One region of the Streptomyces sp. SLBN-31 genome, then DNA from elsewhere that is predicted to be linked to it. Evidence: riboswitches for the same ligand, from Rfam matches in the RefSeq annotation. Region 1 holds a riboswitch; each other region holds the start of a gene.

What was found. A riboswitch is a leader RNA that binds a small molecule or an ion and turns the genes downstream of it on or off. The one in region 1 is predicted to bind S-adenosylmethionine.
Region 2: linked by a shared signal. The riboswitch ahead of FBY22_RS21895 (hypothetical protein) and the one ahead of thrC (threonine synthase) in region 1 are both predicted to bind S-adenosylmethionine.
Region 3: linked by a shared signal. The riboswitch ahead of FBY22_RS31895 (aminotransferase class V-fold PLP-dependent enzyme) and the one ahead of thrC (threonine synthase) in region 1 are both predicted to bind S-adenosylmethionine.

The regions. Positions count from the first base shown of each region.
Region 1 is NZ_VFNC01000003.1:350,255-353,520, forward strand. It holds gene FBY22_RS39075 (MoaD/ThiS family protein) at 47-322, opposite strand; gene thrC (threonine synthase) at 435-1,721, opposite strand; SAM riboswitch class I at 1,740-1,894, opposite strand; gene FBY22_RS39085 (glucosyl-3-phosphoglycerate synthase) at 2,064-3,008, shown strand; gene FBY22_RS39090 (trehalose-6-phosphate synthase) at 3,072-3,266, shown strand, end outside.
Region 2 is NZ_VFNC01000002.1:425,721-428,986, forward strand. It holds gene FBY22_RS21885 (ABC transporter substrate-binding protein) at 1-725, opposite strand, end outside; gene FBY22_RS21890 (amino acid ABC transporter ATP-binding protein) at 795-1,592, opposite strand; gene FBY22_RS21895 (hypothetical protein) at 1,589-2,008, opposite strand; SAM riboswitch class IV at 2,333-2,441, opposite strand; gene FBY22_RS21900 (glutathione S-transferase C-terminal domain-containing protein) at 2,507-3,266, opposite strand, start outside.
Region 3 is NZ_VFNC01000002.1:2,584,936-2,588,201, forward strand. It holds gene FBY22_RS31890 (Lrp/AsnC family transcriptional regulator) at 1-190, shown strand, start outside; gene FBY22_RS31895 (aminotransferase class V-fold PLP-dependent enzyme) at 215-1,576, opposite strand; SAM riboswitch class IV at 1,714-1,830, opposite strand; gene trpD (anthranilate phosphoribosyltransferase) at 1,908-2,972, opposite strand; gene FBY22_RS31905 (cytochrome bc complex cytochrome b subunit) at 3,110-3,266, opposite strand, start outside.

The DNA.
Region 1 (3,266 bases):
AACTCTTCGTAACCGGCGTTACCGAAGGTAATGATCGGTCATTCGGTCAGCCCCCGGCGACGGCCGGGATGATCGACACGCCCGCACCGTCCGGGGTCGCCGTCTCCAGTCCCTGCTCGAACCGCACGTCGTCGTCGTTGACGTACACGTTGACGAAGCGGCGCAGCTTGCCCTGGTCGTCCAGGACGCGGGCGGCGATGCCGGTGTGGTTCTTCTCCAGGTCGGCGATGACCTCGGCGAGGGTGGCACCCTCGGCGCTCACCTCGGCCTGGCCGCCGGTGTAGGTGCGCAGGATGGTGGGGATGCGGACGGACACGCTCATGTTCAAGACCTCCGGTCAGGTAAGCGCCCCAGGGGCGCGGGGCTGTGTTCGGTGTGCGGCTACCGCCGCGTGGGCGCGACCAGCCCCCACCGGCCCGCAGTCGAAAGATCGGCTAGGCGAGCCCGGCCTCGCGGAACGAATCGAGGTTGGGGCGAATGGTCGCAGTCAACCCCGTGCCTGCCACCGCATCCAGCGTCTTGAGGCCGTCGCCGGTGTTCAGCACGACCGTGGTCAGGGCCGGGTCCAGCACGCCGTTCTCGATGAGCTTGCGCGTCACGCCCACGGTCACGCCGCCGGCGGTCTCGGCGAAGATGCCCTCGGTGCGGGCCAGCAGCTTGATGGCGTCGACGACCTGCTCGTCGTTCACGTCCTCCACGGCACCGCCCGTGCGGCGCGCGATGTCCAGGACGTACGGCCCGTCGGCCGGGTTGCCGATGGCCAGGGACTTGGCGATGGTGTTCGGCTTCTGCGGCCGCACCACGTCGTGGCCCGCCTTGTAGGCGACCGACACCGGCGAGCACCCCTCGGCCTGAGCCCCGAAGATCTTGTACGGCTTGTCCTCGACGAGCCCGAGCTTGATCAGCTCCTGCAGCCCCTTGTCGATCTTCGTCAGCTGCGAGCCGGAGGCGATGGGGACCACGAGCTGGTCGGGGAGCTTCCAGCCGAGCTGCTCGCAGATCTCGTACGCCAGGGTCTTGGACCCTTCCGCGTAGTAGGGCCGCAGGTTGACGTTGACGAAGCCCCATCCCTCGCCGGCCGGGTCGCCGATCAGCTCGGAGCAGAAGCGGTTCACGTCGTCGTAGTTGCCCTCGATGCCCACGAGCTCGCCGCCGTAGACCGCGGCCATGACGACCTTGCCCTGCTCCAGGTCGTGCGGGATGAACACGCAGGACCGGAAGCCGGCGCGGGCCGCGGCGGCGCCGACGGCACCCGCGAGGTTGCCGGTGGAGGAGCAGGAGAGCGTGGTGAAGCCGAAGGCGCGCGCGGCCTCCAGGGCCTGGGCGACGACGCGGTCCTTGAAGGAGTGCGTCGGGTTGCCGGAGTCGTCCTTCACGTACAGTCCGCCGGTGACACCCAGCTCGCGCGCCAGGTTTTCGGCCTTGACGAGCTTGGTCCAGCCGGGGTTGATGTTCGGCTTGTCCGCCACGTCCGCCGGGACGGGCAGCAGCGGCGCGTAGCGCCAGATGTTCGCGGGTCCCGCCTCGATGCGCTTGCGGAGCTCCTCGGTGTCGTAGGCCGAGAAGTCGTACGCGATCTCGAGCGGGCCGAAACACTCCTCGCAGGCGAAGACCGGGCCGAGCGGCACCCGGTGACCGCACTCGCGGCAGGAAAGCGCCGAGGCGGGCCCGAGGTCTACGGTCGTGGAGTCGGTGGTGCTTGCAACAGTCTGCGCAGCCATGTGAGGCGAGGCCCTTTCTCCTCATCTTCCTCACGACGCATCTCGCCGTGAGACGGATTTGGCACCTTCCCTAGCCGGGAGCCTCGCGGAATGATCAACGTTGATCTACGAGACCGGCTGGAGGGTTGCCGGGGCTTCATCGGGCCGTATCCCTCTGCCCCTCTGGATGAGCGGTATGTGGTTGTTGAACTCGTTGAACGCGAGACGACCCCCGACATGCGATGGTCATCAGCGTTGTTCAAGACTGTAACCGAAGGCCAGGACAGTTGAGATAGCCGTCCGAACCGCGAGATGGATCACAATCCGGTCCTTTCGCCGAGAGAACGCAGAGGAGCCGCCTACGTGCTGGAAGAAGTCGAGCGCTGGCTGAGCACCCACTCCTGGTCCGTCACCGACCGCCCGCTGCACCAGATCCTCGCCGCGAAACAGCGCACGGGCCAGTCGGTCAGTGTCGTGCTGCCCGCGCTCAACGAGGAGGAGACGGTCGGCGACATCGTCGCGATCATCCGCCACGACCTGATGCAGCAGGTCCCGCTCGTCGACGAGATCGTGGTCGTCGACTCCGGTTCCACCGACCGCACGTCCCAGGTCGCCGCGGCGGCCGGCGCGCGGGTAGTGCACCGCGACGACATCCTGCCCCGCATCTCGACGGTCCCCGGCAAGGGCGAGGTCCTGTGGCGCTCGCTGCTGGTCACGACCGGGGACATCGTCTGCTTCATCGACGCCGACCTGAAGGAGTTCTCCTCCGACTTCGTCTCCGGGATCGTCGGCCCGCTGCTCACCGACCCCGGGATCGACCTGGTCAAGGGCATGTACGACCGTCCCCTCGGCGGGGCGCAGGGACAGGGTGGCCGGGTCACCGAGCTGATGGCCCGCCCCCTGCTCAACATGCACTGGCCGCAGCTGGCCGGCTTCGTGCAGCCGCTGGGCGGCGAGTACGCGGCCCGGCGCAGCCTGCTGGAACAGCTGCCGTTCCCCGTCGGGTACGGGGTCGAGCTGGGCATGCTGGTCGACGCCCTGCATCTGGTGGGCCTGGACGCGCTCGCCCAGGTCGACGTAGGCGTCCGCAAGCACCGCCACCAGGACGGCCAGGCCCTCGGCCGGATGGCGGCGGCCATCTACCGCACGGCCCAGCTCCGCCTGGCCCGCGGCCATCTCGTCCGTCCCTCCCTCACCCAGTTCGAACGGGGCACGGACGGCTTCGAGCCGCGCACCTACTCCGTGGACACGGAGGAGCGGCCGCCGATGACGGAGATCGCGGAGTATGCGAGCCGCAAGGTGGCGTAGGGCATACGCGGACCGGGTGGTCGTTACGTTTATGCGTTTGTGGACCGGGCTACGTTGAGGCGTATGGCTTCCTCGCACGACGCTGCCCCTCAGGTACTGGTCGCGTCCAACCGCGGCCCGGTCTCGTACACACTCCAGCCGGACGGCTCGCTGGCCGCCAAGCGGGGCGGCGGCGGGCTGGTCTCCGGCCTGTCGGCGATCGGTCCCGACGCGGGCGCGCTGTGGGTGTGCTCCGCGCTGTCCGACGGCGACCGGGAG
Region 2 (3,266 bases), on a different contig from region 1:
CTGGACAGGGCGAGGTAGACGCTGTTGCTGTCCTGGAAGTACTTGACGGTGAGCTTCTTGCCCTCCTTGGCCAGCTTCGCCTTCCACTCCAGGAGGATCTTTTCCTGGTTGGTGCCAGAGCTGACGGAGATCGTCTTGCCGGCGAGGTTCTCGTAGTCGCCGCCGAAGTTCCAGGTGCTCTTCTTGGGCACGGTGAAGGCGAGGTTGTCCTGCCGGTAGGAGGCGAACTCGTATTTCTTCTTGCGCTCTTCGGTGTCGGTGACGTTGGAGAACGCCACGTCGACCTTGCCGCTGTCGATGCCGACGAAGAGGTTCTCCCAAGTGGAGTTCTTCACCTCGGGCTTGAGGCCGAGGACCGCGGCGACCAGGCGACCGAAGTCGGGCTCCGCGCCGGTGAGGGTTCTCTGGTCGCCGCCGACGTAGGCCAGCGGCGGGAAGCCGGCGGGCAGGGCGCCGATGCCGATCTCCAGCTTGCCGCTCTTCTTGAGAGCGGCGGGCAGTTCGGAGCTGATCGACTTGACCTCGGAGACCTTGATGGTGGTCTGCTGGGCGGCGCCGTTGGAGGCCTGGCCGATGACGACCTCGCCGGACGTGGCGGCGGTGTCGGTGGTGGTGGCCGCGTCGCTGTTGCCACCGCAGGCGGCGAGCCCGGTGACCAGGGAGGCGACGGCGGTCGCCGCGGTGATGCCGCGTATCGGGCTGCGTCGGGTGAAGTGGGTGCGCATGGCCGTTCCTTGTCGCTCAGGGGCGGTGATGAGGGTGGTGGCGTGGGGGGAGGTCGTGGGGGCGGCGGGTCACAGGACCTTGCTGAGGAAGTCCCTGGTCCGCTCGTGCCGCGGTGCGTCGAGGATCTCGGAGGGCGGCCCCTGCTCGATGATCTTGCCGCCGTCGATGAAGACGACCCGGTCGGCGATCTCGCGGGCGAAGCCGATCTCGTGGGTGACGATGACGAGGGTGGTGCCGCTGGAGGCCAAGTCCCGTATGACGGCGAGGACTTCGCCGACCAGTTCGGGGTCCAGGGCGGAGGTGGGCTCGTCGAACAGGATGACGCCGGGGCGCAGGGCCAGTGCGCGGGCGATGGCGACGCGCTGCTGCTGGCCGCCGGAGAGCTGGCGCGGGTAGGCGCCGGTCCTGTCGGCGAGGCCGACCCGGCCGAGGAGCTCGCGGGCCAGCTCCTGGGCTTCGGGCCTGCCGAGCCGGCCGGTGGCAACCGGGGCCGCGGCCACGTTGTCCAGGACCGTCAGGTGCGGGAAGAGATTGAAGTTCTGGAAGACGAACCCGATCCGCCCGCGCTGGGTGAGGATGGCCCGCTCGCTCAGCTCCTTCAGCCGGTCGCCCTGCCGCTTCACGCCGATCGGCTCGCCGTTGATGCTGACGTGGCCGATCTCGGGCTTCTCCAGGTGGTTGATGACCCGCAGCAGGGTGGACTTGCCGGAGCCGGAGGGGCCGAGGATCACGGTGACCTCGCCGGGGCGGACGGTCAGGTCCACGCCGTCCAGGACCCGGTGGGTGCCGTACCACTTGTGCACGTCGTGCACCTCGACGGTGGCGGCTTCGACGTCCGCCACGGCGTCGGCGGTCTTGGCGGTCATACGGCGGCCTCCCGGCGGACGCGGGCCCGCAGGTCGGTGAGACCGGTGCGGAGCTTCTGCAGTGGCGCCGGCGGCAGGCTGCGGGTGGCGCCGCGGGCGTAGTGCCGCTCGACGTAGAACTGGATGACGGAGACGACGCTGGTGAGGATCAGGTACCAGACGGTGACGACCAGCAGGAGCGGCACGATGTCGCCGGGGTAGGTGGAGCCCATGGTCTGCGCCGAGCCGAACAGGTCGAGCAGGTTGGTCACCAGTCCGTGGACGAACTGGGCGACCAGGACCAGGACGATCGCGGTGGCGATCCAGCGTCCCGGCCGTCGCAACGGCAGCACTCGCTGGGCGGTGAGGGCCTTGGACGGTTGGGCGGCGCTGGGCGCCTCGGGCAACGTGACGGTGGCGCCAGGGGGTTCGCTCATGGTGGGCTCCGGCTGGGTGGGAACACCCCGGAGGCACGCCGGCATGCGGGGACGCACACGGCGGCGGGAGACCGGGAGTGGGAAGGGCGACGGCACACCGCGCGGGCGGTGTCGGTCAGGGAGTGCGGGGGCTGCGGGGAGGTGTCAGCCCCGACAGCGGGCACGGCCCGGTGCGGTACACAGTGCGCTGTTGACGCGGAGCAGATCGACGGCGCGGTTGGCGACGAGCACGTTCGTGTACGCCGGTTCGCAGCCCTGGGAACGGCGTGCGGCCGTTCTGGGAGCTGCGTACATGGCGTCACCGTCACTGTTCCGGCCCTGTGGGCCTCGCGCTTACCGACGTGTCATCGGCCGGGTCGTCACCTGGGGCACCCCACCGCGGCGCGAGGGTTGCCGGTCAGCAAGCCAGGGCTTGTCGCTGACACTCATGACCGTTCTGGGCCGTAGTCAAGACAACTGCCCGAACGTATGTCAACACCGGTCCACCAGGTGGAACGGCTAACGGGCCGCGTGTGCAGCCCAGTCGAGCATCTGGACGGCCGATCCGGCCGCCTCCCGCCCGCGGCACTGGGCGTGGTGGCGGCGGTCGATGCCGTCGAGGTTGAGGTGGATGCCGAAGGCGGGGTGGGCGGTCAGACGGCGGGCGTAGGACCACAGCGCCGGGTGGCCGGCGATGCGCTGGACCGCGGCGGCGTCGAGGTGGTGCCGGTGCACGGTGTCGAGCCGTATCAGCGCGACCCACAACTCGACGTCGGCGGCGGTGACTTCGTCGCGGATCAGGTAGGTTCGGCCGTCCAGCCAGCGGTCGAGGGCGCCGAGGGTCTCCAGCAGCGTGGCCAGGGCCATGTCACATTCCGCTGCCTCTCCGCCCACGGCCCCGGCCCGCTGCGCCGCCCCCTCGATACCCTCCACGCACATCCGCTCCACCGCCTCGATCTCCGACTCCGCGCCGCACGGGTAGAGCGAGGGACCGCCGGTGTCGAAGCGGTGGGCGAGGTCGCGCATGATGTCCCGGTCATGGGTGCTGACGATCCGCCCTGACCAGCCGTCACTGAGGACCGGCGCCGCGGCCGGGCCGGGGTAGCGGTGCGCGCTCGCCTCGTACAGCGGGCGCAGGGCCGAGTGGCCGCCCTCGGGACAGTCGGGGACGGCGGGCAGGAGGGCCACCGGACAGACGGCGTCCAGGCCGAGCAATGTGTGGGCGACGGCGATGCGCAGGCCGTCGGGACACGCGGTCGACAGATGGAGCCGGTAGCGG
Region 3 (3,266 bases), on a different contig from region 1:
CTTCTCCGTGACCGGCACCTACGACCTGATCGCGATGGTCCGGGTGCGGCAGCACGAGGACCTGGCGGAGGTCATCCCGGGTTCGATCAGCAAGATCCCCGGGGTCGAGGCCACGGACACGCACGTGGCGTTCCGCACCTACTCCCAGCACGACCTGGAGGCGGCGTTCGCGATCGGCCTCGACTCCTGACCGCCGCCTCCCGACCCCGTCCGGTCAGACCGCCGGCACGCAGCGGCCGTCCTGCGTGCGGTACGTCCACTTCGCGCCGGCGCTCACCAGTTCCCTGACGGCGCCGACGAAGCGCTCGACGTGCTCGTCCGGGGTGCCCGCGCCGAAGCTGACCCGGATCGCGTTCAGGGACTTCTCGCCGGGCGCGGCCTCAGGGGCGCCGCACTCGCCCTGGGTCTGGGGTGCGGAGCCGAGCAGGGTGCGGACCAGGGGGTGGGCGCAGAAGAGGCCGTCGCGGACGCCGATGCCGTACTCGGCGGAGAGGGCCGCGGCGAAGTGGGAGCTGTTCCAGCCCTCGACGACGAAGGAGATGACGCCGACCCGGTCGGCGTCGTCGCCGAAGAGGGACAGCACCTTCACCTGCGGGACCTCGGCCAGCCCCGCCCGTACCTTGCCGATCAGGTACCGCTCGCGGGCCACCAGGGTGTCGAAGCCGGCCTCCGTGAGGGCCTTGCAGGCCGACGCGACGGCGTAGGCGCCGATGACGTTCGGGGAGCCGGCCTCGTGGCGGGCCGCGCTCTCGTGCCACTCCACGTCCACTCCCCCGTCCTCGCGGCGGGTGACCTTGCGGCTGGCGCCGCCGCCCGCGAGGTAGGGGTCGGCCTCGCGCAGCCAGTCGGCGCGACCGGCCAGCACGCCGGCCCCGAAGGGGGCGTACAGCTTGTGGCCGGAGAAGGCGACCCAGTCGACGTCCAGGTCGCGGACGGAGACGGGGTGGTGCGGGGCGAGCTGGGCGGCGTCCAGGACGATGCGGGCGCCGTGCGCGTGGGCCGCCGCGGCCAGCTCACGCACCGGCCACCGCTCGCCGGTGACGTTCGAGGCGCCGGTGACGCAGACCAGGGCCGGGCCGTAGGGGTCGCGCCCGGCGAGGGCGCGCTCCAGCGTCTCCACGGCCTGTGCCGGGGTGCGCGGGGCGTCGAGGTAGGTGACGTGGGCGTCCTGCCAGGGCAGCAGGCTCGCGTGGTGCTCGGTCTCGAAGACGAAGACCTGGCAGCCGGCCGGCAGGGCGCGGGCGAGGAGGTTGAGGGAGTCCGTCGTCGAGCGGGTGAAGACCAGCTGGTCCTCGGCACGGCAGTCGAGGAACTCGGCGACCGTCCTGCGGGCGTTCTCGAAGAGGTCGGTGGACAGCTGGGAGAGGTAGCCGGCACCGCGGTGGACGCTGCCGTAGTACGGGGCGTAGGCCGCGACGTCGTCCCAGACGCGCTGCAGGGCGGGCGCGCTGGCCGCGCAGTCGAGCGCCGCGTAGGTCACCTCGCCACCGGTGACGAGCGGGACGGTGACATCCCCGCCCAGAACGGGCAGAGGGGCACAAACGGTCTGGGTGGAGGCAGCGGTGGAGACAGACATGGGGGAACTCCCGTGAAAGGGCACGCGCGTGCGGGCCGGAAAGAGAAGAGGGGTGCGCGGAGGGGGGCTCTGCGGCCCTATCGCATTCGCTTGCTCACGGAAGACTCCTCGACGACCAGGATCCCCGGTTCGTGAGGGATCCGCGCTTGCCGCAGACCTCGCTGCCTACGGCCTGGTCTTCACCCGGGGCACCCCGCCACGGACGGAGGGTTGCCGGACAGTCGGCCGGGGCCTCATGACTGTCACTCATGACCTGGTACAGGAACGTACGTGAAGTGATCGCGGTCCCGCAACCCGAGTCCGGATGACGGGACCGCGCGCTGCACACGCCCTACGCGTTGCTGGCGGCCACCCAGCGCTCCAGCGCCCGCTTGGCCGCACCGGAGTCGATGGACTCGGCGGCCTTCGCCATGCCCGCCCCCAACTGATCGGCCAGAGAGGCCTCCGTCGGCTGCAGGGCCACCAGGGCGGCCGCCGAGTTCAGCAGGACGGCGTCCCGCACGGGACCCGTCTCGCCGTCCAGGAGCCGCCGGGCGACCTCCGCGTTGTACGACGGGTCCCCGCCCCGCAGCGCCTCCACCGGCACCAGGTCCAGGCCGACGTCACGGGGGTCGAAGGTCTCCTCGGTGACCTTGCCGTCCCGGACGATCCAGACGCGCGACGTGGCCGTCGTCGTCAGCTCGTCGAGGCCGTCGTCGCCGCGGAAGACCAGGGAGGAGTTGCCGCGCTCGGCGAAGACTCCGGCCACGATCGGCGCCATGCGCGGATCGGCCACACCCACCGCCTGCGCCCGCACCTTGGCGGGGTTGGTCAGCGGGCCGAGCGCGTTGAAGACCGTACGGATGCCCAACTGGCCTCGGGCGGCGCCCACATGACGCAGCGCCGGATGGAACTTGATGGCGAAGCAGAAGGTGATCCCGGCCTCCTGGGCCACCTCGGGGACCCGCTTCACGGGCAGCTCCAGGTTGACGCCCAGCTTCTCCAGGACGTCGGACGCCCCGGACGCCGAGGACGCGGCCCGGTTGCCGTGCTTGACCACCCGCGCACCCGTGCCCGCGACGACGATCGACGACATCGTGGAGATGTTCACCGTCTTCGCGCCGTCGCCCCCGGTGCCGACGATGTCCACGGTCGGGCCCGGCACCTCGATGACGTTCGCGTGCTCGTACATCGTGCGGACCAGGCCGTTGATCTCCTCGACCGTCTCGCCCTTGGCCCGCATCGCCACCACGAAGCCGGCGATCTGGGCGTCGGTCGCCTCGCCGCGCATCATGAGGTCCATCGCCCAGGCCGTGTCGTCGGTGGACAGGTCCTTGCCGCTCAGCAGGCCGTTCAGCAGCAGGGGCCAGGAACGGCCCGCCGCGGTGTCGCCTCCAGCGGGGGTCACAGCGCTCATGGGGCCGCTCCTGATGGTCGTAGACGTGTCGTGGGCGTAACGCAGTGTGTGCCCACCCTATCCAGGCACGGGCATCGCGAAGGGCCCCCGTCCGGAGAACGGACGGGGGCCCTTGGTGCGCGTGGCGAGCGCAGCGATCAGTGGTGGCCGTGGCCGCTCGTGATCTCCTTGTACTCCTCGACGGTCGGCTTCGGGATCTGGGACTCCTCGCCGAAGTACGCCTCGCTGAGCTTGGCGCGCAGCTTGTGGGAGCCCTTCACCTTGCGCTCGACGCCGTTCTCGTCGACCGTCGGG